DNA from 4 places in the Staphylococcus simiae genome. Region 4 is predicted to be linked to each of the others. Evidence: predicted binding sites of a transcription regulator. Region 4 holds the regulator's gene; each other region holds the start of a gene.
What was found. The regulator Rex, encoded in region 4, represses fermentation and respiration genes when NADH is low (regulators of the CRP and FNR family bind a similar motif). The targets are predictions, from matches to a motif close to TTGTGAAATATTTCACAA.
Positions count from the first base shown of each region.

Region 1: the regulator Rex is predicted to act here: its motif matches at 1,795-1,812, upstream of pflB (formate C-acetyltransferase).
Region 2: the regulator Rex is predicted to act here: its motif matches at 2,332-2,349, upstream of J3R86_RS10640 (nitrate/nitrite transporter).
Region 3: the regulator Rex is predicted to act here: its motif matches at 4,207-4,224, upstream of J3R86_RS01060 (formate/nitrite transporter family protein).

Region 1 is NZ_CP071589.1:178,056-183,628, reverse strand. Features, by position in the region: gene pflB (formate C-acetyltransferase) at 1-1,716, opposite strand, end outside; gene J3R86_RS00725 (isoprenylcysteine carboxyl methyltransferase family protein) at 2,093-2,590, shown strand; gene pbp4 (penicillin-binding protein PBP4) at 2,922-4,169, shown strand; gene J3R86_RS00715 (M23 family metallopeptidase) at 4,322-4,912, opposite strand; gene ltrA (group II intron reverse transcriptase/maturase) at 5,084-5,573, opposite strand, start outside.
Region 2 is NZ_CP071589.1:2,288,667-2,294,239, forward strand. Features, by position in the region: gene J3R86_RS10635 (MarR family winged helix-turn-helix transcriptional regulator) at 165-608, shown strand; gene J3R86_RS10640 (nitrate/nitrite transporter) at 1,019-2,188, opposite strand; gene J3R86_RS10645 (DUF2268 domain-containing putative Zn-dependent protease) at 2,557-3,471, shown strand; gene J3R86_RS12195 (MerR family DNA-binding transcriptional regulator) at 3,450-3,581, shown strand; gene J3R86_RS10650 (MerR family transcriptional regulator) at 3,591-4,172, shown strand; gene J3R86_RS10655 (IS1182 family transposase) at 4,727-5,573, shown strand, end outside.
Region 3 is NZ_CP071589.1:252,960-258,532, forward strand. Features, by position in the region: gene J3R86_RS01045 (hypothetical protein) at 1-312, shown strand, start outside; gene J3R86_RS01050 (WD40/YVTN/BNR-like repeat-containing protein) at 407-1,468, shown strand; gene J3R86_RS01055 (M23 family metallopeptidase) at 1,738-2,790, shown strand; gene J3R86_RS01060 (formate/nitrite transporter family protein) at 3,334-4,152, opposite strand; gene ltrA (group II intron reverse transcriptase/maturase) at 5,014-5,573, shown strand, end outside.
Region 4 is NZ_CP071589.1:1,944,998-1,950,570, forward strand. Features, by position in the region: gene J3R86_RS08945 (ammonium transporter) at 1-871, opposite strand, end outside; gene J3R86_RS08950 (sulfurtransferase TusA family protein) at 1,036-1,260, opposite strand; gene J3R86_RS08955 (YeeE/YedE family protein) at 1,273-2,352, opposite strand; gene J3R86_RS08960 (redox-sensing transcriptional repressor Rex) at 2,778-3,413, opposite strand; gene abc-f (ribosomal protection-like ABC-F family protein) at 3,669-5,573, shown strand, end outside.

The sequences.
Region 1 (5,573 bases), 850 kb from region 4:
AGCAATATCATCCACACGACTATCGTTATTACCATATTTAGGGAAATCACCTTCAATTTCAAAGTCGACAACAAGTCCTTCTTCGTTACGAATTGGTTTAACTTGTGCATATTTAATAGCAGATAATGAATCAGCTGCAACTGATAAACCAGCAATACCTGTGGCCATTGTACGAATGATTTCTGTATCATGTAATGCCATTTCAATGCGTTCATAACTGTATTTATCATGCATATAGTGAATAACATTTAATGAATTAATGTATACGCCTGCTAACCAATCCATCATTTGATCAAATTTATTGAATACTTCGTCATAATCTAATACTTCACTATGAACACCTTCATAATTAGGGCCTACTTGCGCACCAGATTTTTCATCTTTACCACCATTAATTGCATACAATAACGTTTTAGCTAGGTTAGCACGTGCACCGAAGAATTGCATTTGTTTACCGATTGTCATTGCAGATACACAACATGCGATACCATAGTCATCACCATAGCTTTCACGCATAATATCATCATTTTCATATTGTATCGAACTTGTTTTAATACTCATTTTTGCACAATACGTTTTAAAATTATCTGGTAAACGTACTGACCATAATACTGTTAAATTTGGTTCAGGAGCTGGTCCTAAATTATCTAAAGAATGTAAGAAACGGAATGAGCTTTTCGTTACAAGTGGTTTACCATCGATACCTACACCACCGATAGACTCAGTTACCCAAGTTGGGTCTCCTGAGAACAACTCATTGTAATCCGGAGTACGCGCAAATTTAACAATACGTAATTTCATGATAAAGTGGTCAATAATTTCTTGAACTTCACTTTCTGTAATGTCACCATTTTTCAAATCACGTTCAGCATAAATATCTAAGAATGTTGATGTGCGTCCCAAACTCATTGCCGCACCATTTTGTTCTTTTATTGCTGCAAGATATGCTAAGTATAACCATTGAACAGCTTCTTTAAAGTTTTCAGCCGGACGACTTAAATCAAATCCATAAGTTTGACCTAATTCTTTTAATTCTTTTAACGCACGATATTGTTCAGATAGTTCTTCACGAAGGCGAATAATATCTTCTGACATTTCAGTAGACATCGTATTGAAGTCGTGCATTTTTTCAGCCATTAAGAAATCTACACCATAAAGTGCCACACGACGATAGTCACCGATAATACGTCCACGTCCATATGCATCAGGTAATCCTGTTATAACACCCGCTTTTCGACAATTAAGCATTTCTTTAGAATACACATCGAATACACCTTGGTTATGTGTCTTACGATAGTCTGTAAAGATTTTTTCAGTTTCTTCATCTAATTCATAACCATATGCTTCGCAAGCTGCTTTCGCCATGCGAATACCACCAAATGGTTGCATGGAACGTTTGAATGGTTTCTCAGTTTGTACGCCGACAATTGTTTCTAACTCTTGATCTAAGTATCCTGCATCATGTGAAGTAATTGTTGACGGTACTTTTGTATCCATATCCCACATGCCACCACGTTCACGTTCTTCTTTAGACAATTGCATAACTTGATCCCATAGTTTAGATGTTGCCTCAGTTGGTCCAACTAAAAATGAATCATTTCCTTCATAAAGCGTGTAGTTTAATTGAATAAATTCTCTAACATCTACATGTCTATTCCATCTACCATTTTTAAATCCTTGCCAAGCCTTTGTGTGATCCTTGTTTGTTTCTAGCATATTAAACGCCTCCATTGTTATATTGTTAATTGTTTGAAATTATATGTTAACGTTTTCACATGCATTGTATCATGTAAGTTGTGATATTTTTCACATGATATTTGTATATTTTTCATCAAAAATATGTATATTCCAAGGAACTGTACTATTCTATAATACAGAAAAGCGAAATAATGTAAGCTGTTACATAACAGATGTAAAGTCTGCTATATATATTGTAATAATATTATTTAGTAGTTTAGGAATTTTAGTATGGTTAAGATTATCAATCACCAAAAGTTAATAATTAGTTAATGGTATTTAACTATGCTCATATATACAATAAATGTGTTACATAATGTAGCAATAACATCTAGATAAATAGACGGAGGACATCATGATTTTCATCATATTATTATGCTTTTTTGCTATACGATTAATGAGTTTATATATTTCTATTAAACATGCCAAACAATTAAAATTACAAGGTGCCAAAGAATATGGTGTCATTAATTCAAAATGGTTAGCCTTAACACACATTTTAATTTACGTTGGTGCAGGTTTAGAAATTATTATCAACAAAGATTCCTTTAGCGTATTGAATATCATTGGATTAGTACTATTAATATTTGCCTATACTATGCTATTTATTGTCATTCATACGCTAGGTCATATTTGGACTTTAAAGTTATTCATTTTACCTAAGCATCCGATTATTAAATCCGGTTTATATCGTGTAACAAAACACCCTAATTATTTCTTAAATATCATTCCTGAATTAATCGGTGTCTTATTATTAACACACGCGACATACACATCTCTATTACTTATTCCATATGGCTATTTCTTATATCAACGTATTAAATTAGAAGATCGATTAATGACATTCAAATAATACGATTTAACAGCGAGTGCTCACATGATAAAGCACTCGTTTTATTAATATAGTTACCGTCCCGCAGTCTGAATTCAGACAACCGTTAGGCTACCAAATCCACATCCTAACAATAAACCTTCCTTACTTCTATATATATCAATTTTCAAAAAATTATAAATCCACATATATAATACATATAATTACTAATTCATTTATTGACCTTGAAATTTTAATTTTCTAATAATATGAGTATCATTATTTCTTAAATATATTGTGCATTACACTTTAATTTGATAATATTAACAATATTATATTAGCTATTTTGAAAGGTCAGGTTAACAGACTACACATGAAAAAATTGATTGCGCTCTTAATGTCATTATTAATACTATCTTTAACTCAGTCTCCGTACAGTCAGGCTGCTGAAACACCTGTAGATATTGCTAAATCTCAGCATCAAACTTTAGACCCAACTTTTAATCCACAAGGAATGTTTGTCACAACCGAACAGGGACAAATATTATATCAATACCATGCTAATAAAGAACTTGATCCAGCTTCCACTGCAAAATTAATGACGCTGTACCTCGTCTTTAATAGTATTAAATCAGGGGACATTCACTTAAATGACAAAATTAAAATTTCTGCTGACCAAGCTAAATTAACGCGTTTACCAAATCTGACTACTGTACCACTTGATCAAGGTAAGTCTTATACAGTAGAAGAATTAATTAAACAAGCTGCATTAGAGTCTAGTAATGCTGCAACAATCATACTTGCAGATCATGTTAGCAAAGATAGTTCAGCTTTTACAGATAAAATGAATGAAACTGCTAAACAATTACATATGACACATACTCATTTTACAAATCCAAGTGGTGCCAATAATAATCTCTTAGATAGCTATGCACCTAAAAAATATAAAAACGAAACAACATCACATTCAACAGCACAAGATATGACAGTGTTATCTCAACATTTGATTAACAAACACCCAAATATCTTACAAATCACTAAATTAACTAATGACCAACAACAAGGTAATCAATTGCATAATACGAATACGTCGTTACCGTCATTACAAGATGCAATGTCTGGCGTCGATGGTCTAAAAACTGGTACTAGCGAAAATGGTTATAATATAGTGTTAACTGCTAAGCAAGACCATTTACGTATTAATGCGGTGGTATTAAACGTTCGTCCATATCCTAGTGAAGCTGCTAAACATGCTCGTCAAAAATTAGCTAATGCTGCGATTAAACGTGGCTTTGATGATTATGAATATCGCAAAGTACTATCTAAAGGTGAACATAAATTTGATGGTAAGAGCTATACTGTTTCGTCTGATTTATATGATGTTGTTCCAAAAGATAAGTCAAAATATAAATTGCATCTATCTGAAGATAATAACGTTTCAGTCGCTTATAAACGACAATTTATACCAGGACAACACGCACCATCTGTAAAGGCTGAACCATTATCCAATAATCATTGGTACACGATTCCTTTACATATACTATTAGCAATTGGCGGACTTGTAGCAACAGGCATGCTAATTATTATCGGTATTAAAGTATATAATAACTTCACAAGATAAATTGAAATATTTAAGCCAATAACATTGAGTATTGTCATTGAACTTTACTCAGTGTTATTGGCTTTTTTAGGTTCTCTCACAAATTGGACTGATACATAATTATTCACTTTTTATTTATCAGCCCTGAAAATAGAGAATCCTTTTTTAGTGCGTTATTTTAAATCATATAAACTACGTTCCCCATCAGGTAATTGCTTAATAAATGACTCTGGATTCTCAGCATAAGCATTACCAACGCCACCTTTCATACGTTGAAAATGTATATGTGGTCCAGTCGTTTGCTCTCCTGTATTTCCAGAGTAAGCAATTATATCTCCTACTTTAACATGGTCACCTTCTTCAACATTATAACGGTTCAAATGCATATACCATTGATGATATTGCCCATTATCTTCGGAAATTTGTAATACTTTACCTCCTAATTGATTATCAAAAGTTCTTGTAACAGTACCATTTGTCACGGCTTTAATCGGCGTATTTTTCGGAACAGCATAATCTATACCATAGTGTTTACTATCAAAATCATTATGCTTATATTCACCAAACGATTCAGTTTGACGACTACCATTAAACATACGGTGCCAGTCTTTGTCTTCCTTCGATATCGTGGCTTCGTTATGGTGTTCTAATTGTTTCCACCATTGTTGCATATCATCTTTATAATGATAAATACTACCAAAGATAGCGACAATCATAACAATACCTAATATATATTTAAGTGTTTTCTTCAATTGAATTAACATCCTTTTTATTTAATGGTGTATAAGTATAGTCGCAAATACTTGTTTTTGCTAGTCAGACACTATCATACTTTAGTAGTAACTTGGTTAAATATGAAATCGAGTAGGAGGATAACCATTATTTGATTATCCGTCCTCTCACACCACCGAGCGTACGGTTCCGTACTCGGCGGTTCAATATCTTGCGTAAGCCGTCTCTGCGAGTTGGGTTAATGGTTCTAACCCCCACTTGTAGAGACGTTTTGTTGTAAGTGCACGATGAACTTCATGCGTTGATGATAAGCGCCAGTATTTCTTTCTTGAATTGGCAATTTTCATTGCACTCTTATGGTCAAGTCCATACTTACGTAACATCTTATATTTGGTTTTTATTCTTTTCCATCTTTTGAGGATTAGTTGTCTAATGCGTCGGTTTAACCATGATTGTAACTTCGTTACAAAACCTGTAATAAATCCTTTACCAAAGTAATTTATCCACCCTCGTGTTACTTGATTAATTTCTGATATAATCTCTTTAAAGGTACCTGGTCTATTTCGTTTCGTTAGACGTCTTAAGGTGCGTTTTAAATTTCTTCTTGCTTCCATAGTCGGTCTGAAACGATAAGTCCCATTTACTTTGGTCATTAGACAACTCAAGAACTTTAAACGTGTGATAGAACCTACC
Region 2 (5,573 bases), 340 kb from region 4:
CAAAACATTAATTCCTTTAACACTGATTATTTTACTATGTTTTCGTTCAAAAGTATTATTTAATATTAAAATTTAATTAAAGACAATTCGATAATCGCGATAAAATCAGTACTTGACAACCATTAGACTTCATAATATTGTTTATTCTAACAAGGAGTGATTGAATGTATGTAGAGAACAGTTATCTTAGTAAGCAAATATGTTTTTTATTTTATGTTTCTTCTAAAGAAATTATCAAAAAATATACAACATATTTGAAAGAGTATGATCTAACTTACACTGGTTATATTGTTTTAATGGCGATTGAAAATGATGAGAAACTTAACATCAAAAAATTAGGTGAGCGTGTATTCTTAGATTCGGGAACATTAACACCACTACTTAAAAAGTTAGAAAAGAAAGATTATGTTATTCGTACACGTGAAGAAAAAGATGAAAGAAATCTTCAAATTTCACTAACTAAACAAGGACAAGAAATTAAAAAACCTTTAGCAGATATTTCATTGAAAGTATATGATGAATTTAATATAACAAGCGATGAAGCATCTGAACTTGTTCATAGTTTACGTAATTTTGTATCTAAAAATTTCGACAATCCATCTAAATAATAATATATGAGAGATTCTTGGTAAAAGTAACAAATTTAAGATGTGTTTTATTTCTTTTATTTTATTACTTGTTATAAATGACGAAACCTTTTACCAGGTTCTCTTTTTTTTGTCAATTTTGTCATGGTAGATTATTCATCACAAGCTTCGCAAAATTGTCATTCTTAATCCCTTTATTATTTCATGTAATATTTTTAATTTAAAGGTGTTTTAAGCCACGATTCAAATTCAAGATGAAAATTATCTCGACAAATAAAACAAAGCCCTTATATAGTGTTATATGGACTATAAAAGGGCTTTGTTAAGTTATTATTAACTAATTATTAATTTTTCAAACTAATTTAACTGACAGTTTTTATTTTCTTCTATATCACAGTGCTAATAACACGATAGTTTTATTAGTTAATATCTTATTTTACTTTTAAACTACCATACTCTTTTTTATATAAGTGACCCATTGTTATTAAAGCTAGTACACCGAAAACAGCCAGTAAAATAAACGCTGGATGACTTGAACCAGTTAAGCTAGCAATATAAGTGATGACTAATGGTGGGAAGAAACCACCTAAACCACCCATCATTGAAACAATACCGTTTGCTGAACCTGCTTCGTTTGAGAAATATGATGGTACTAATTTGAAGATTAATCCATTACCAATACCAGCACAGATACTAATTGTTAAACATCCTACTGTAAACAATGCGATATGATCTGAAATACCTAAGATAACTGCACCAATAATCATTATAACGAAATCAATCATCAATACTTTAACCGCATTAAATTTATCTCCTAAAACGCCGCCTAAAGGTCTTAAGAATGTCGCTAATGCGATAAAGATACCTGAGCGAATACCCGCATCGACTTTATCAATACCAAAATGATTTACTAAATAGTTAGGTAAGAATAAACCAAACGCTACAAAAGCACCAAAAGTAATGAAATACCATAAACTTAAATAATATAATTTATAGTTTTTAGATAATGACTTCATTTGTGCCATCAACGGAACTTTAACTTTACGTTCTTTCGCATCACCAAAGATAAACATAATCAATGCAAACAAAGCAATGATAATTAAATAAGTTCTCACCGTTGTTTGCCAACCTATAATACCGGCAATCGGAGGCGCTAAAAATGATGATACTGCTGTACCAATATTACCCATTCCATAGATTCCGTTAGCCAATCCAACTTTTTCTTTAGGGAAATATTTAGGTACAGATGTTACACCAACTGAGAAGATAGCTCCTCCTACACCTAGGAATAAACCTGACAACATCAGCATACCTGGTGTTTGTGCTGTACTTAAGAAGAATATAGGGAATAATAAAACGATAAAACTACAAAAGAATACCCATTTGGCACCTACAATATTTGTTAAATAACCAAATGGTACACGTAAAATAGATCCTAAAATAACTGGTATAGCTAAAATAATTGAAATTTGCCCTGCAGATACTTTTACATCTTGTGAAATATAGGGCATTAAAGGAGCGATAATGCTCCAAGCCATAAAGCCGACTACTAAGCTTAATGTTTGTAAAGTAAGCTGGAAACCACCTTTTGTCTTATACATACGTTTCACCTTCACTAAATTGTTATTTTAATAGATATCAATACTTTGCCTACTATATATTAAGAGGTCATTGTCATTTACACGAAAACATTTGAGGGTATAACTATAGACAAAGTATTGACTACACCTATATTCTATATTGATTGTGAAAATGTGAACATAAGGATATTCCCTTATTTATTAGATAATTTCCCCTATAACAATCTTAAAGATGTAAACGTTTCACAAAAAGCGTTGATATTACCGCATTTTACTGATATCACTCTAATTATGACATAATTGTGACTATCTAAAAATTGACGTGATTTTTACTATTGAAAGTAACGCTACGTTATCCTATATCTTTTACAATATAGGAGGGATTACTAATGTATCAACTTAATATTTATAGAACTGACCAAATATATAAACATTTATTATCATTACCGATTAAAGAACGTAACAACTATTTTATTAACAACTTAATCAATCCATTTAAAGGTAAATTCAGTGCACAACATATTCCATTAAAAGCACAAAGTAATAACTTTGTTGATGCATTATTTATGTTAAATCAAATTCAAATATCTCCAGAAAATCTTAGTAACGGTGATTTACAACACATTAAGCACTTAAATGACGATTTCTGGTTAAAGTGTGATAAGTATTTTAAACATGCCTTAAAAACTTTTGAAGAAAAATATATATTTTCTAAAATTAAGCATTATCATTTTACTGTGTTACTTGGAGATAAAACTAAACCATCTATGTATTTGAATAACAACTATTTAGGTGATGGTGGTATTCCTGGTTATATTATTATATATCTCATCCCGAACATTTATACCTTGTCTAAGTTGAAGGGAGTTATTGCTCATGAAGTTAATCACAATGTCAGATATCAATATATAAATTGGGATGGAGGTAGTTTAAAAGAATTAGTGGTCGCAGAAGGTCTAGCAGAAAACTTCGTTGAGCATTTGTATGGTAGAGATGCTTTAGGACCTTGGGTTACTGCTATCAACTGGCAAGATAATGAACAAAGAATTAAAAATACTATCAATGCTCATTTAGATATTACTGATTTATTTAGTGCTATGCCTTATTTGTATGGTGATGACATCACAACTGCTCAAGGTGGAAAAGCAGTTGGACTTCCTCATGCAGCAGGTTATACGTATGGTTATTATTTGATCAAATATTTTCTATCTAAAACTGATATATCTATAGAAGAAGCAACTATATTACCAGCAGAAACGATATTAAATGAGGTGACTGAGTTTTGGAATATAACTACACATTAACAGATATAATTAAAATTACTGGCGTAACTAAAAGGACATTACATTATTATGATGAAATCGGCTTATTAACACCTGTAAAAAACAACAAAAATTATAGAATCTATACCTAAGATTATTTAATGACACTGCAAAAGATATTAATATTCAAATCTTTAGACTTTACAATAAAACAAATCAAACAATTATTAACCTATGATGAAAAAGACTTAACAACACTTATTGCTAAACAGCGTGATGTATTAGATAACAAAATAGCTCACTTACAGTCAATACAATGTTCTATAGATCAATTAATTAAAGGTGTTCCCATCAGTGAATTAAATATATTGAATAAATCAATGGTCAAGCAATATCAAACAGAAGCAGAATTAAAATACGGACATACTACTTCTTATCAATCTTTTAAACAACAACATAGTAATGACGTATTTAACACTAACCAAATACAAGCAATGGATGCTGTCTTTGACCTTTTCAATAATCTTTCACTTAATAAATGTAGCTTAAAAGAAGCTCAAACAACCGTATTACAATGGAAAAATTTACTACAACAGTATGCTGACTTTGATGACACCACATTATGTTGTATCGCTCAGACTTACCAAACTGATGAGCGGTTTAATAATTATTTTAAACGCTATGATAATCCTAAGTTAACAGACTACATCGTTAATGCAGTTAACTATCATTTAAATGTTTAACTATATATTAGAGACTGAGACTGAGCCTGGAACAAAAAGTTTTTTATACTGAAAATTAAGCGTTTGGCAGTAACTGACTAGATTTTAAAACGTTGGGATATCAACATTTTAAAACCTAGTCAGTCTTGCCGGGGTGGGAGGGACCCGTCATCAAAAATCCATGTGTGGATTTTACATTAATGTGCAAGACGGGCATCTACGAAATAAATTTTATAGAAAATTCATTTCTATCCGACTCACTTCTCTCGATTTACCTTACTCGCTTTGCTCCTAATGCATAAGAGAGCCTGGGACATAAATCCCAAAAATAATAGCACAAAGATGATTTTATTTTTAAATCGTCTTTGTGCTATTTTATGTTCAATACTCCGTATTGTAGTTTCGCGTTCCTAGGGTGCTGTCTCAGCCTGTAGTCTTCGACTAGCACTGCTCCCTCAGGAGTTTTCACTACAATACTTCGTTTTTATGTAATTTTACATGTAAATACTTCAAAAAAATAAGACACTTTCGTATAATTTAATAAATACCAATAAACTAAATTAACGAGGTGTCTTATGTATAAAGATTATAACATGACTCAACTTACACTACCAATGGAAACTTCAGTAAAAATTCCTCAAAATGATATTTCAAGATACGTTAATGACATTGTTGAAAGTATACCAGATAAAGAATTCGATGAATTCAAACATTACCGTGGTGCGACTTCTTACCATCCAAGAATGATGTTGAAAATTATTCTATATGCCTATACACAATCTGTATATTCTGGAAGAAAAATTGAAAGACTGCTCAATGATAGTCTTCGTATGATGTGGTTATCTCAAAACCAATCACCTTCGTATAAGACAATTAATCGTTTCAGAGTTAATCCTAAAACGGATGCTTTAATCGAATCTTTATTTATCCAATTTCATAGTCAGTGTCTAAAACAAAACCTTATTGATGATCAAGCTATTTTTATCGATGGAACCAAAGTAGAAGCTGATGCCAATCGATATACATTCGTATGGAAGAAAAGTATTTTAAACTATGAATCAGATATGAACGAAAATTCAAAAATAATCTATCAAGAATTGGTAAAAGACAAAATTATACCAGAGATTATAGAAGATAAAGATACTGATTTATCAAAAGAAGATGTTGATTTAATCGGTAGCCATTTGGATAAAGAAATCGAAGATTTAAATCAACAAATTGACAATGAAACACAACCAGAACTAAGAAAGCAAATTCGTAAAAAAAGAACAGAAATTAAAAAAGTTAAAAAGAAATTTGATGATTATTCTGAACGAAAAATGAAATATAAAGAGCAAAAAGCAATTCTTCAAGACCGCAATAGTTATTCTAAAACAGATCATGATGCTACCTTTATGAGAATGAAAGAAGATCATATGAAAA
Region 3 (5,573 bases), 930 kb from region 4:
CTGCTGATTGGACAACATAAACGTGATGATTTAGAAATATTTTATTTTGGTGAGGATTTCTTAGTAGTCATAATGGTAGGGTTTAAAACTTATGAAGTTAGAACGACAAATGAATTGGACTATCAAAAAATAAATCGTGTAGCACTCAAAGATGGTGTGCTTTATAGAAAAATGACTATAGAAACGAGTGAAGAATTATTACAATATGAAACATCTAAATTGTTGGAGTCAGATTTTCATAATGATAATTTTGAACAATTTATCAAAGGACAAAAAGAACGTGTCATATATGAACACGGTCAATTTTTATAACGACAGGAATATACAGAGAATCGTGCATAGCATGATTCTCTGTTTTTAGGGTAAATAGAGTCATAAAATACATGATGAATTTGGAGATATTTAGATGAGAACATTTTATGCAGGATTAGAAAAAGAATTGTTAGTAATTAAAGAAACAGCACAAGGATATCAAGTAACTAGTCATTTTAAAGGGACTAATCCAACTAGTATAGCTATAGACCCTAGTGATCATAATATTGTTTATTGTACGACATACGGAAATGGCTTATGGAAGAGCGTAGACGCTGGTCAACATTTTGAAGCGATTGGACAAAGTAACTCATACTATACACCTAATTTTGGTAATGGAATTGCTTCTGCATATATGACAGCAGTTTATATAGATGACACTACGAATATATTATATGTAGGGACTGAACAAAGTGCCTTGTATTATTCGCATGACAAAGGGCAAACATTTAAAGAGTTTGAAGCAATCCAATCATTACCATCTAAATCACGTTGGCAATTTCCACCGCGTCCTGAAACCCATCATGTTCAAGCAATCGCAGGCAGTTATGTTAATAGTCAAATATTAAATGTTGCTATTGAATTCGGTGCAGTGATTAGAACGATAGACGGTGGTCATACTTGGCGAGATGATGAACAGCCGAGTCCTAGAGATATTCATACATTACGTAATCATCCTATGGCACCAGGTAGATTATATGCCGCATGTGGTGATGGTATGTTAACAGCAGGACATTCTTATGCTGAAAGTCAAGACGATGGACAGACATGGACGTTCAAAAGTGATGGTATCAAACATCGATATTTATATAGCTTAGCAGTTAATTCACAAAATCCTGAAGATATCATTGTATCAGCAGCACATAGTGCTTATGAAGCACATATGCCAACAAATAAAAAAGCTACAGTTTATCGCAAATTACACAATGAAACATGGCAATTGTGGAATGAAGGTTTACCATTTGAAGAAAGTTATATTCATAAATTGACAGCAGATCCGAATAAAGACGGTCAATTTTATGCGTTAAATAATCATGGTTTATATCAACGACATAGTGATAGCGAAGCATGGCAACAATTAGAACTTGAATGGTTGGAAGATTATAAAGATCAACATCCTAGTTTTTTAAAAGTTGTGACAGCTAAAGATGAATAGAGGGCAATAGTAGTAATATATAAAAGAATTGTTTAAAACTCTATCAATAATTCAAATATTACAAAATCTATAATAAAAGTAATGATAATGTAATGTTGTTAGAGTAATTTTACGAAAATATTAAAAGATTGATATTTTAACTAGATTTACTTTACTCATTTTTTTAAATACCTTAATATGTGTAGTACGATTTAGCTATAGCTACGTATTACAATAATAGTACGATTTAGATATAACTACGTATTACAATAATGGAGGATGTTTAATAAATGAAAAAATTAACAGCAGCAACAATCGCTACAATGGGGTTCGCTACTTTTTCTTTAGCACATCATGCTGATGCGGCTGAATTAAACAATAATGCCCAACAATCACAAGAAAGTACTACTCAATCAACACAAACACAAGATGTCTCTTATGGGACTTACTATACAGTTGATAGTATGGGTAACTATCATCATACGCCAGACGGTAACTGGAACCAATCAATGTTCGATAATAAGGAATATGATTATACTTTAGTAGATGCACAAGGACATACACATTATTTTTATAATTGTTATCCAAATAGTGTAGCTTCTAACAATGCAACTCAACAAGCAACAACACATCACACATCAATTCAACCAGTAACAGCTGAAGATAATAATGACTACACAGCAAGTCAAAGTCATGAGCAAATTGAAAAATATGGATATAATCCAAATATGGGACCTGATGCAACGTATCAACAAAACGGTTCACAATCAAACTACAGTGATGCATATAATCGTAATGATGGTACTGGGGTCGTAAATTATCCAAATGGTAGTTCAGGACAAGTAGCTTCAAATGCGAACACTAATGCATCATCTAATGCAAATGGTTCAGCAGCTACACAAAATGATAATCAAGGTGCTACTAGCCATGCTACAGCACAAGGTCATGCATCTAATGCAAGCTGGTTAACTAGTCGTAGACAATTACAACCATTTGGTCACTATCATGGCGGTGGTGCTCATTACGGTATAGACTTTGATGTACCTGCAAATTCACCAGTATACTCATTAACTGATGGTACAATTGTACAAGCAGGATGGAGTAACTATGGTGGTGGTAACCAAGTGACAATCCGTGAAGCAAACAGTAACAACTATCAATGGTATATGCATAATAATAGCGTTACTGTAAAAGCAGGAGATAAAGTGAAAGCTGGAGATCAAATTGCTGTTTCTGGTAGCACTGGTAACTCAACTGGTCCACACGTTCATTTCCAACGTATGTCAGGTGGTATCGGTAACCAATACGCAGTAGATCCAACTTCATATTTACAAAGTAGATAAGATATAACAAATCCCAAACACACAGACGTTGATAAAACGTTTAAGTGTTTGGGATTTTTTTAGTCCTCTATTTTCTAGGACTGATACATAAAAAGTGAATAATTATGTATCAGTCCAATTTGGGAGGGTACCTAAAAACGCCTCACTAACTTTAATAGTGAAGTGTTTTTTGCATATAATGAATGATATTCTGGTTAATTAAATAATGATATTAGCTAGTAGAGAAAAAGCTTGGGACAAAATGTATTTTACACTTAAATTTAAGCATTTGGCAGTAACTATCTGGTTTTCAAAGCGCTGATAAATCACCATTTTGAAAACCAAGTCAGTCTTGCCGGGGTGGAAGGGACCCAACACAAAAAAACTGGTTAGTCAGTTTTTTCAGACAATGCAAGTTGGGCAAGAACTAGTAAAGATTGTAAATCTAACTAGTTCTAAATGTGCAAGACGGACATCTACGAAATAAATTTTATATAAAATTTATTTCTGTCCCACTCCCATCCACTAGGTCATATGATTAATAAAGATGTTATTAGCTTACTTTTAATCAATAAATTGTTTATGATCATTTAAATAAGCATAAAATAGACCGATAATTAAGCCTCCACCAATATAGTTACCAATAAAAGCAGCGATGATGTTTGACATGGCTGGAATAAAATGTAATGTATCTACTTGATAAATAAGTCCACCCATAAATAAGCAACTATTGTAAACGACGTGCTCATAGCCCATAAAAGCAAAGATAGTGACACCAAACATCATGACAAACATCTTAGCTAAGACATCATCAATTTGCATCGCAATAACTAATGAAATATTGATGAAAAAGTTAGCAAAGATTGCTTTTACTAGAATACTTAAAAATCCTGTAGATAATGTTTTATGTTCTATAACAGATGATAATTGAGAAAGCATTTCTGGTGTCATAACATTAGAAAAGCGCATAAAACTAAATAGAATTAAAGCACCTAATATATTCCCAGCAAAACATAATAAGAAAATTTTTAATACTCTTGTTGGTTTAATAACTTTGTAGTATAACCCAACGGTGAAATACATAAAATTGCTGGTCAGTAATTCAGAATTGGTAAATAGTATGAGTACTAAAGCGAAACTAAATGTAATTGAGCCAGCCATATTTACTATACCAGCAGGTAAATCAGGTTCATGTGTTGCTTTAACAGATAATACAAATACAGTAATAATGCCAATGATGAATCCTGCCATCATCGCACGTAATAAATAACGTTTGAAATAAACATTTTGTAATATATCTTTAGTCTTAATAGTTTCAACAACACTATTAACCCACTCATCACCGTAAAATATTTTATCCCACTTTATTGGTTTATCTTTCAATGTTAGTTCCTCACTTTTCATTTAATATAGAGAGTATACTATGAAAAGACAATTTTGTGAATGTTTTCACAAAATATTTTTTGAAAAACATTCTTTGCAAAATTAACAAAGATTATATTTTGAAAATGATTGAGTATCGTTTATAATCTATGACTGTTCAAATTCAATGATATTGCCTATAAAAAAGTTGAGACATTAAGATCTTCGTGAAAGTAACAAAGATAATTTCTATTGAAAATTGATAAAAGTTGTCTTATTATGTTGAAATATTTACATGTAAAATTATATAAAAACGAAGTATTGAACATAAATAAGCACAAAGACGATTTAAAAATAAAATCATCTTTGTGCTATTGTTGTGCGCCCGGCATGGGTAATTACTAGACGGTGAAAGTCCGTTACAGGCTTGGTAGTAGGAACTGTTAGCGAAAGACAAGGGTGTCCATTGTGAAATGGAATCTGAAGGAAGTCGGACGCAAACACTCGCACTGACGAACAGAAATATCATACAAGGCTATGTGGAATGGATGAATCTGCAATACAAGATAAAGTCCGATACTACCCGAGTTCTATATAGTAAATGATGCAGTGGAATGAGTGGAAAGTGGTTACTCTTACCCGGGGAGGTCTCATCAGCGATAAAAAAAATCGTAGTAATAACGAATGATGAGAAGTCAGCAGAGGTCATAGTAGGTAGAAATACTGAAGGACTGAACAATATTCATACAAAGTAAAGAATGGAGGTTAGAGATTTACAACGTACAGAATACAATTAATGATTGGCAACTCATAGAAAGATAAGTAGTGGAACGAAAAAGGATATATGAGTGCGTACAGTAAATCTTAGGTGAAATGAAAGAAATGTATCGTGAGTCTCCATCTATGATGGAGCTTGTTGTAAGAGAGAATAATATACAAAAAGCAATTAAGAAAGTGAAGAAAAACAACGGTGCACCTGGCATCGATGGCATGCGAGTAAGTGAATTAACATCACATTTCGCAAAATACTTTCCACAAATTAAACAAAAACTGCTTGATGGCACGTATAAGCCACAAGCAGTAAGAAAGGTTGAAATACCTAAATCAAATGGGAAAAAGCGCGTGCTTGGAATCCCTGTCGCAAGAGACAGAGTTATCCAACAAGCCATTAAACAAGTCATTGAACCTAGTATCGACCGTACTTTCTCAAAACACAGTCATGGCTTTAGACCGAATCGTAGTACAGGAACTGCACTTAAAGAATGTGCAACATACTATGAAGAAGGTTACTTAGTTGCAGTTGATTGTGATTTAAAACAGTGCTTTGATATGTTGAACCATGATAAATTAATGTATCTATTTGAACGACATGTTCAAGATAAAGCCATTTCTAAATTTATTCGTAGAAGCCTACAGGTTGGTGCAATCGACCTCAATGGTAA
Region 4 (5,573 bases):
AACTAGCACCGCCAATGACGGCCATAATGATAGCACTCAAGTAACTTACATAACCAGCAGCTGGTGTAATGACTACTAATCCAGCTAATACACCTAATAATAAACCAAGTAAACTCGTTGTATGTTTAAATAAATATTCCAACAGTAACCATCCAAAGGCTCCAGCACTTGCTGCAAGTACTGTATTCGTAAAAGCAAGCATAGCGATATGATCAAATGTAAAAGCACTACCAACATTAAAACCATACCAACCTACCCATACGAAAATGCCTCCAATCAAAGTAATAATCAAATTATGTGGCGTTGGTATATCATTTTTCTCATGATTACCTATCATTATTGCCAGTACTAATCCAGAAACCCCTGAAGTAATATGGACGACTGTACCACCAGCAAAATCGAGCACGCCTAACTTATTAATCCAACCTCCGCCCCATACCCAGTGAGCTACAGGGCTATATACTAAAGCTGTCCAAATGACTACAAAGATGAGATACGGTATAAACTTCATTTTCTCAGCTATTGAACCGGATAAAATTGAAATCGCAATTGTGCAGAACATCATTTGAAACAACATAAATAATGCTAAAGGTACATGAGGACTAATTTCTTTATCAATGTTAAAACCTACATGATCAAGTCCCAAGAAATCTAAATTACCAAACCACAAATTACCATGACCAAAACTTATAGTAAATCCTACAGTTATCCAAACAAATGTCACTAAGATAATTGCAGCCATACTTTGCATCACTGTATTTAAGGCATTTTTAGATTGAACTAACCCACCGTAAAATAAACTTAACCCTGGAGTCATCAACCAAACTAATAATGTACATAAAAATAAAAAAATTGTATCACTAATATGCATACTTATCACTCCCTTATTGTCATAATAATCTGACAATTTAAAAAGAGCAAAAATCGGTCAATAAATGTAACCTATCATGTCATATTTTCTAACAAAAAAATGCCTCAGCAGTGACATGCATCATCACTTGTTGAGGCATTATTAGTATTACAGCTGTATTTTATTTATGCTTTTTCAATCGTTATCGTCCATGATGCATCATCTAATTGTTCATAGTTAGTTACTGGATATCCATTTTCAGCTGCCCAATTAGGAATAGCTTCTGTTGCTTGCGTACAATCAAAATCGATTTTTAATTCGTCACCTATTTCTAAAGTTGTCATCTTCTTTTGCGCTTCAATTAGTGGAAATGGACAAACCATACCGACTGTCCCAAGTTCATATAACATTTAAATAACCTCCTAAATTGTTTGTGTTTGACTAATCGTTTGTCTCTGTTGTTTGTTTATCTGTTTCATAGGTCTAATAAATATAAAGTAACTTATTGTCCATACACCTAATATCATTGATCCTAAAGCAATCCATCCTTGCCAAGACATTGTCGCAGTTTCTACTAAACCATTACCAATCGAACACCCACCAGCAACAGATGCCCCAAAGCCCATGCAGATACCTCCAATTGCGCTATTCTTAATTGTTGTTCTATCCGGTAAGCGCCACTTAAACTCTCTAGCTCCTCTTGCAGCAATATATGAACCGATAAAGATTCCTAAAACAAGTAAGACACCCCAATCAATAAATTGTCGGTCTCCAGATATCAAAAAATGAATTAAGTTCGCAGATGGCGTAGTTATACCTAATCCATATGGGCGTCCTGTTGACGCACTCATTGGCCACGCAATTAAAGCAATCACTCCCACTGCGATTGCAGCAACAAACGGGTGATATCTTTTTTCAAATAAATAATGTCTTAATCCTGAAAAGCGTTGTTGCAACTTTGGTACAGCCATTTTAGGTTTAGGTCGTTTTAACGTTTTGATTATAAGAAATACTGTAATAATAGTTAATAACATTACGAGTATCCATATAGGAATACCTGTTGTTTGAGAGATATCACTATTAACATTAGTAGATTGATTAATAAATGTCATCACTGGTAATAATATACCAGTTTTGGTTATTGCTGCTGTGAAGGCATAAAGTACCAAGGCTATCCAACTACCGATGAGTCCCTCTCCTGCACGGTACCATGTTCCTGTGGCACATCCTCCTGCCAATACAATACCTATGCCAAAGATAAATGATCCAATGATCGTACCAACAACCGGAAAACTATGTGTTGGTATTGTAATCAATCCTAGTCGAGTCAATAATAATAATCCTATACTTTGAATTGTGATAGCGATAAGTAAAGCATAAAACATTTTATTACTTTTCTGCACATACATATCACGAAATCCGCCTGCTAAGCAAAAGCGTGTTCTCTGCATTACAAAACCTAATAAAACACCAACAATAAGTCCACTAACAATTGTCCAAATCATTCAACCACCCTTTTCCGATATGTTTACTAAGTATTATAATTGAATAAATTTATGTTTTCAACCTGAGATCATGTTTATTCGAGTTAATTTAGAAATTACATTGATGATACTAGATATGATAAATCTCATAAATATATGATTCATAACTGTTTATCATGATTCTCTTATGTTAAAACTAATAGATTGGATATAGCTGGAAATAACGTTTGTATGTTCCAAAGATCATCGTCACACTCAACATCAATTTACGCTAAATATCTTTTGGACCTATTTTACAAGTTGATATAGACTCAATTACATTCGACAGTCATAAACGATAATAAACTAGCATTGATAACTAATAAATTCTAATAAAAAAAGCAATGTCCTTCATATTTATATGATGAACACTGCTTATTTAAACAATTCTTTAATAGTCTATGTTATTCACTATAATTTTTCATAAAAAATAATAATGATTGTAATTCAATACCTAAATCAATTTGGTGTACTTGAACATCTGCTGGCGTATTAATGCGACCAGGCGTAAAGTTTAAAATGCCTTTCACACCAGATGCAACTATCTGATCTGCCACTTTTTGTGCAACTCTTTCAGGCGTTGTTAAAATAACTACATCGATATCTTGTTGTTTCAATGTTGATTCTAGTTCACTATTATCTTTAATAACAACATTACCAATTTTTTGACCTATCACATCTTTTTTAACATCAAAAGCTTCCGTAATAGTCATTTCATCATGTATAGAAAAGTTATATGTAAGTAGTGCTTTCCCCAGATTTCCGACACCAACGATAGCAATCTTAATTATATCGCTCTCACTTAATTCCGATTTAAAAAATTCTAATAAACTATCAATATTATATCCATAACCTTTTTTACCTAATTCGCCAAAATAAGAGAAATCGCGACGAATTGTAGCCGAGTCAATTTGTAACGCTTCGCTAATCGCTTTGGAGTTTACACGATCAACGCCTTTAGATTTTAATGTGCTAACAAATCTATAGTATAGTGGTAAACGTTTTAAAGTTGCTCGAGGAATTTTAACTTGGTCAGTCATTCGTTATTTCCTCCTTAGAGTTTGAAAGAACTTCTATTTCTGTATTCAAACGATGTAGAGCGTGAATGCAAAATTATTAATAAACAAACAATTGATTGCAATGAATACTTAAATATTATACATTATTAATTTTTAAAAATAAATATCTTAGTTTCAAGTATAGTTCTAATACTGTAAAATAGAAAGTAATGTATTCATTTCTTATCATACTATATTTATGAAATATGTTGACTATAGACGAAAGGTGACGATTGAATGATACTTTTACAACTTAATCATATAGCAAAATCATTCGATGGTGAAGATATTTTTACTGATGTTGATTTTGAAGTCAAAACAGATGAACGTATCGGTATTGTTGGTAGAAATGGTGCTGGTAAATCAACATTAATGAAAATTATTGCTGGTGTAGAGGGCTATGATACTGGTACTATCTCCAAAATTAAAAATTTAAAAATTGGCTATTTAACTCAACAAATGACGTTAAATTCAAATGCCACAGTGTTTGAAGAAATGTCAAAACCATTTAACCATATTAAAAATATGGAACAATTGATTAAACAAGAGACTGATTGGTTAGCACAACATGCCAACGACTATGATACCACTGAATATAGTGAACATATGGAACGCTATGAGTCTTTGACAAACCAATTTGAACAATTAGAAGGATATCAATATGAAAGTAAAATAAAGACAGTATTACATGGTTTAAATTTCACTGAAGAAGATTTTGACAAACCGATTAACGATTTTAGTGGTGGTCAAAAAACTCGATTATCATTGGCTCAAATGCTGCTAAATGAACCTGACTTATTATTATTAGATGAACCTACTAACCACTTAGATTTAGAAACAACTAAATGGTTAGAAGATTATTTAAGGTATTTCAAAGGTGCTATTGTCATAATCAGTCATGACCGTTACTTTTTAGATAAAATTGTTACTCAAATTTATGACGTTGCCCTTGGTGGTGTTAAAAAATACATTGGTAACTACGATCAGTTTATTGCTCAACGTGATCAATACTATCACAAGCGCATGCAAGAATATGAGCGTCAACAAGATGAAATCAAACGTTTAGAAACATTTGTTGATAAAAACATTACACGTGCTTCGACAAGCGGTATGGCTAAAAGTCGCCGTAAAATGTTGAAAAAAATGGAACGTATTGATAAACCAATGTTAGATGCCAAAAGTGCTAACATCCAATTCGGCTTTGATCGGAACACTGGTAACGACGTCATGCATATTAAACACTTAGAAATTGGTTATAGCTCACCTATCACTAAACCGATTAATATTGAAGTGTCTAAAGGTGATCATATTGCTATTATCGGACCAAATGGTATAGGTAAATCAACATTAATTAAAACAATTGCTGGCTTACAACAACAACTCGGTGGCGACATTAATTTCGGTGCTAACTTAAAAATCGGCTATTATGATCAAAAACAAGCTGAATTTAAATCTAATAAGACAATTTTAGACTATGTATGGGATCAATATCGTGACATGAATGAAAAAGATATTCGCGCTGTCTTAAGTCGATTCTTATTCGTGCAAGATGATGTCAAAAAAATAATTAATGATTTATCTGGTGGCGAAAAAGCGAGATTGCAACTTGCGCTTTTAATGTTACAACGTGATAATGTCTTAATATTAGACGAACCTACCAATCATTTAGATATTGACTCAAAAGAAATGTTGGAACAAGCTTTACAATATTTTGAAGGTACCATACTCTTTGTGTCTCACGATCGTTATTTCATTAATCAACTCGCTAATAAAGTGTTCGATTTAACCGCTGATGGTGGTACGATGTATCTAGGTAATTATCAATACTATATCGAAAAAATTGAAGAACGAGATGCTTTACAAGCTCAAAGTGATGCACAAAATAATGACCATCACCTGGAACATACAACGATTAATAAAGAATCTTCTTACCATAGTCAAAAGGAACAACGCCGTCTTCAAAGAAAATTAGAAAGACAAATTTCTGACTGTGAATCATTAATAGAATCACTAGAGGCTGACATTGAAACTATCGATCAACAATTAACACAACCCGAAATTTTTAATGCCCCACAAAAAGCCAATGAACTAGCTATGCAAAAGTCTGATAGCGAACAAAAATTAGAACAAGCAATGATAGAG